DNA from 2 places in the Paenibacillus sp. FSL F4-0243 genome. Region 1 is predicted to be linked to the other one. Evidence: riboswitches for the same ligand, from Rfam matches in the RefSeq annotation. Region 1 holds a riboswitch; the other holds the start of a gene.
What was found. Region 1 has a riboswitch for cobalamin ahead of NSS87_RS03955 (S-layer homology domain-containing protein). Riboswitches for the same ligand answer to the same signal wherever they lie in the genome.

Region 1 (3,161 bases):
AGTGATTGGTTTTTACGATTAAATCATTTCCATTATCGTATGCATACTCTGACTTGCCGCTTGCCAAACCTAAGGCGTCACTTGCAAATTTTTGAATCGCATGAGGTGTGCCGTCTTGAATATAGGCTACATCTTTTCCTTTAAGGTCCTTAAAGGTTAACGTAATAAAGTGACTGAATTCTACCTTTGCATTGCCACCCATGGAAAAAGCTTGGATAATGTTCTCCAGCTTCTTGTCCTGAGAAATAACCTGGTTCAGACTATCTTTTATTTCAGATTCTGTGCCTGTTAAAGGAGAGATCAATTCAATCGCAGAGGCATCCCCACTTGTAACTTTTGCACCCTTTGGAATGACTACAGATACGTCACCTTTGGTAGCCTCTATCTGAGGAAGATCGCTGTTACTAAGTAAACTGACACTAACCTTCGATTGTTGATCTTTAGGAATAACTACCGTTATTTCCTTGTTGCTGTCTCCAGAGCTGATCGGAATGATATAATCATGAGCATCATCTTTGATTACAACTTCCGGCTTATCACCCGAAGGTAACTCTATTTCTTTTTCTTTCGGATCTTCTGGTTGAACAGGTCCCGGCTTTTCGTCAGACATATCATATAGACGATTCTTATGATTGATCAGACGATCATAAGCAACCAGTGCATATGTACCTTGATCTGTTGCCATACCATTTACTGCTCCTGTTGGTCTACTCTTAAAGCCACCATCAGGTCCAGAGTTGGCTAATAACGCATCAATTAGGGATTTACCCTCTTTAACAAACCTTGGGTCACTGTGTGGATCTATGCCAATTGCTGTTAAAGCAACAATAGCTTGTGCGATGCTTTCGCTACTTGAATATCCACCTTGACTGTTTTGGTTATCTTTCAACCATGCGACTGCCCGATCCACAGCAGCTTTTACATTCGGATTATCATAATAAGGCGCAAGAGCTTGTACGGCCATTCCAGTCATATCGACTTCGGCCCGAGAACCAAAAAAAGCCCATCCACCATTGGTTATTTCTTTACTTAAAATGAGCTGAATCAGTTTTTCTCTTGTGGTTTGCTCTTTATCCCCTTCAACTACAGGAATATCGTAATTTCGAGTATCTAAGGCAATCAGAGCAAATATAGGAGCATTAATCCCTTGATTCTTAACCAATTGATAATCAGCGAGCGCAGTTCTCAGATCATATCCTGCAACATTCGTGATATCTTTTCCGATAGATGCAAGACCTAAAATCCCTCTGGAATTCTCTGTACTGAAATATGGGTGGAGTTTACCATTATTTGTTGCCAATAAACTTTCAACCATCTTAGTTACATTATTGTAGTAGAGATCATAATAACCACTTGGTACTTTGTAGTTCGCACGTGCTAGAGAAAGAATCGACCATTCTCCGCTACCTGTTCCAAATGAAGGATTCTTTACGGTGTTAACGATGTAGGCCAAGCTTTTATCTAACTGTTCTTTAGCAGTGATTTTATAAGTAACCTGATAGGTTACATTATCTGCTTTGTTTCCTGCGCCATCTATAGCTGTTACTGCGATTACGTTACTACCTGGGTTTAGAGATGCTTTGTACTCATCATTAGTAGCTGACAGAACGACTTGGTTCAGCTTTACTACTGGAATAATGTCTTTATAGACATTGTCTGTAACCACTACTTTGAAGCTTACATCTTTACTGGATACTTCCTGTTTATCTTGTATACCTTCTATTGAAATCGTAGGCTTCTCTGTATCTGGCTCTTGTACTAGCGCATTAATCTGCTCTACTAGAGCTTGATCAACCTCTGTTGTTACAACTGCACTATCGGCAATTGCTTCATTCGCATGAGCCGGGATTACACTTGTAGAGAACGTCGTGATAAATACTGCTACAATAAGTAACCAAGCTAAAAACTTATTTTTCTTCATGTTTCCATAACCCTTCCCTTCTCTTCCTATGTTAAAAAACAGAATAAACTTTCATAGCACTACAAAAAAACCACTCAACATAACGTCAAGAGGTTTAAGATAGTGAACCGCAACAATAGCAGGCATATACTATATCAAACACCTCTCTATCGCTCGTAGAGTTTAACGGTGTATCAGAAACAGGCAGATATTCTGGCTCAAGTATCATCACCCTTGCTACCTTCCCAGTTTCCCAGTGGTACCTTGCAAGGACTCCTCTTTCACAGCGGCGGGACCGCGCGGGATTCACACCCGCTTTCCATTTAACCAATCTATGATTGTATTTCCGAAACATTCATAATTGGCACCTATTGCTAATATTAATTTTTCCATGCTTCATCATATCTAATATAGTTGCTTTTGTCATGCAATATTTGTTTTTTGTATAACGAGTAGTTAGCGATAATCCTATTGAATATCAAATCATTCTAACCACAATATACTCTTTTTCTCTCAGCTCAAAACCCTCCTCCAGTGACAAAGAGGCCAAATCAAAGATTCGATCATACTTTTTATTACGTGGGAGCCCTTCTTCCTCAGCCCAGCATGTATAGAGCTCGAACTCGGCACCAGATACCCCATAATCTGTCATAAGCCTAAATAACTCCCGACAACACTTGAGTGAGGCGTTATACGATCCCGGTAGAGTATCTTTTAGCTTAGGGGATACAGAGAAGCCGCCCCAATTCGGTGAAATCCGGTACACATACGGACTCCGAAAATGCTTGCGAATCTCATCGTTCCAATACCCAAGTTCCTCTATAAAAATACCCGCTGCATCTTCTTCCGAGTCGTATACAAGACAGTCCTCATCTCTTAAATGAGACAGATCTGCGATGTCATCCAAAGGAATTATACCTTGCAGGCGCAGAGCCTCTCTTTGTTTCTTATACTCCGGGGAATTTTTCATTTCATTATATGTCATTACTGACGGTACACTGCCTCTTTCTCCTAACGGAAGCTCTGTAGCCGAGCCTATGTAATGAAATCTGCTCACTGGATTGCCCTCCATAACTTTGGAATCACTGCAAATCACTAATTCATATATGAATTTACCACAAATTAGTAAGGTACTCGTTGAAATTATTCTATGTTAGGGTATTTGGTAAGCGTTTACAACGAATTCATGGAGGTGTACGTGTTCATCTAAGCACCAAAGTACTAAGGAAGGTCAGGTTTAAGCATCCTCAAAAATGATCTT
Region 2 (3,161 bases), 360 kb from region 1:
GTCGTCTATTTTAAGTGAGGTAGAGACACGCTCTGCGCCTGCGGAAAAAGGAGACTCGTGCAGCGCTTCGACTGCAGCAAAAATACGCTGAAGAGGCCCTTCGATGATTGTACCCATGGATGTAAGCTCATAAGTAATCCCTTCTACCGTCTTCAGCACTCGCTGCATATCCGCAACATAGCTGCTAAGGCTCGTACTACCTGTTCCAATCGGAATAACGGTTACTTCAGCAATAGGCATGGGAATACCTCCTGGGAATTTTAAAGTATGTGTCTCCTTCTATTGTAACAACTCCACCGCTCTCCCACAAATGATCTCAGCTTTATTATGCCCCTTCTTCTTTCCCCAAAATTCTCCGAAATATGACTTTCGCCACAAGTATTTTTTCTAACATGAATTCTAGGGTCATCTGCACTACATTTATGGACTCTTTGTGGCATCTTTTCGGACAATTTATGAATCATTTTTCATATGCCTGTGGATCAATTGTGGATTACTTATGGACAGCCTGTGGATCATTTGTGGAGTACTTTTGAAGAACCCGCTCCCCACGCGGGTTTTCTAAAAAACTATTTACAAACACAACATCTTGGGTTATTTTTATCTAACGACAACAAAATATAGTGGAGACAGGCGCTTTGATCCTTTATCGGAATTAGAGCTTAATAGGGAAGTACGGTGAAAATCCGCTGCGGTCCCGCCACTGTAACCGGATGCCCCTTATAAGCTTTTTTAAGCTTAAGATGGGCAGATCTCCTGGCAGAAGCCACTGAGGGGTAAGAGCCCCCTTGGGAAGGCGCTGAGAGGTCCTACGGAAGCCAGGAGACCTGCCTGTTTCGACGACACCAACTATGAGTGCCTGCGAGGAACAGGAACGGTGTCCGCATGCGGTCATCTTCTTAGAGACCACTGCAAATATCTGTGTGGATATTTACATAACGCATCGGGCATTTTCTGCCATCCTCGCTAGAGGATGCTTTTTTTATGAGATCACAATGAATATACGGCCGCTTATGCGGCCCCACTTCTTAATGATAGGACGATAGACTGAGAGGAGAGCTATACAATGACGTTGTTGGAGAGACAATTTAACGGTACAACAAATGCACGAGAAGTTCTTTTAGAAGAGCTCATTGATTTAGGACGCGATATTATCGACAGCCGGGATTTGGACCTGCTGCGCGAGAATGCCAATTTGAACGGAGAGAGTTTCTCCGGTAAAATGAGCAAGTTCGGCAGTGAATATTCAAAATGGTACGCCCGCAACTTTACGATGCCGCCGCAGCTAGTGCAAGCCATTGATGACAATGTCGTCTATGTGCATGATCTGGATCAATACGCAATCGGAACGACTAACTGCATTTTTATCCCGTTCGATAAGCTTCTCCGCGAAGGCTTCAACACCGGCAACGGCAGTGTTCGTCCTCCGAACTCCATAATGACAGCTATGTCACTGGTAGCAATTATTTTTCAATCCCAGCAAAATGCTCAATATGGCGGCGTATCCGCCAATAAACTCGACTATGATCTAGCACCTTATGTAACCAAATCCTTCGCTAAGCTGTTCCGCAAGGGTCTGGATTATTTTGATGAGGGACAAGCTAATGAATCTTTGGGCGAGATTACAATGAGCCGGACCGATCTGGCGGAGTTATATCCAAAAGCATTCCGTTTTGCACTAAAGGAAACCGAAATTGAAACCCTGCAAGCGGCTGAAAGTATGGTACATAATCTCAACACCATGTCCAGCCGATCCGGTGGGCAAATTCCGTTTACCAGCATCAATTATGGTACTTGTACTTCACCAGAAGGTCAGCTTGTGATCAGCTCCCTGCTAACAGCAACGATGAACGGACTTGGCAGCGGAGAAACACCTGTGTTCCCGATTCAAATCTTCAAATGCAAGCAAGGAGTCAATCAACAGCAAGGCGATCCTAACTATGAATTGTTCCTAAAAGCGGCGGAATGTTCTGCACGCAGACTATATCCGAACTTCGCTAATCTGGACGCTCCGCTCAACTTGCAGTATTATGATCCAAGTGATCCTGATACGGAATTTGCTACAATGGGCTGCCGCACCCGAGTGCTCGGTGACCGTTTTGGGCGTAATCATTGCTCCGGGAAGGGCAACCTTTCCTTTAATACACTGAATCTGGTTCGGCTCGGTCTGGCACACGGCACAGTAACAGGCCGACGTACCGTCGCAGATGAAGCTGGCTTCTATGAGGATCTAAACCACTATATGGATATTGCGCTGGAAGGACTTCTTCATCGGTTCCACATCCAAAGCGCGCAAAAAGCTAAAGCATCCGATTTCATGATGCGAGAAGGCGTCTGGGAAGGCGGCGAAAATCTCGCTCCTGAAGACTCTGTAGGCGAACTGCTGAAGCATGGTAGTCTGTCGCTTGGCTTCATCGGTATGGCGGAATGCATGAAAGCCATGTACGGCAAACACCATGGCGAGGATATGGAAGTCCATGCCAAGGCTGTGGCTATCGTGCGTCACATGCGGGAGTATTGCGACCTTAAAAGTGAGGAACTTAATCTCAACATTACCTTGTTCGCAACACCAGCAGAGGGCCTGTCCGGCAAATTCACCAAGATTGATCGCAAGGTACTGGGTTCTATTCCGGGCGTAACTGACCGTGAGTATTATACGAACTCTTTCCACATCCCTGTATACTACGATCTAGGTGCTGCTCAGAAGATCAGCTTGGAAGCTCCTTTCCATGAATACTGCAATGCCGGGGCTATTTCTTATGTCGAATTAAATGGCAATGCCCGCAGCAATCCATCTGCTTTTATCAAAATCATTAAATATGCACTAGAACAACAGGTCAGCTACTTCAGCATTAACCATCCGATTGACCGCTGCTCCAGCTGCGGATACGAAGGCGTAATTGGGACAAACTGTCCTTCCTGCAACGCACATGAGAATGACGTGCACATCCGTCGTTTGCGCAGAGTTACAGGTTATTTAACTGGCGACTATCAGACCCGCTTCAATGCCGCCAAACAAGCCGAAGTACGGGATCGCGTTAAGCATCTATGAATATTTGCGGATACTATCCGGAGTCGATTAACGAGGGAGAGGGCATGCGGGCCGTCCTCTTCATCAGCGGCTGCCGTCATCGTTGCCCGGGATGCTTTAATCCCGAGAC

Region 2: linked by a shared signal. The riboswitch ahead of NSS87_RS02390 (anaerobic ribonucleoside triphosphate reductase) and the one ahead of NSS87_RS03955 (S-layer homology domain-containing protein) in region 1 are both predicted to bind cobalamin.

What each region holds. Positions count from the first base shown of each region.
Region 1 covers NZ_CP150151.1:905,609-908,769, reverse strand. The annotation lists gene NSS87_RS03955 (S-layer homology domain-containing protein) at 1-1,921, opposite strand, end outside; cobalamin riboswitch at 2,086-2,287, opposite strand; gene NSS87_RS03950 (hypothetical protein) at 2,379-2,957, opposite strand.
Region 2 covers NZ_CP150151.1:541,519-544,679, reverse strand. The annotation lists gene NSS87_RS02395 (MTH1187 family thiamine-binding protein) at 1-240, opposite strand, end outside; cobalamin riboswitch at 615-850, shown strand; gene NSS87_RS02390 (anaerobic ribonucleoside triphosphate reductase) at 1,067-3,052, shown strand; gene nrdG (anaerobic ribonucleoside-triphosphate reductase activating protein) at 3,049-3,161, shown strand, end outside.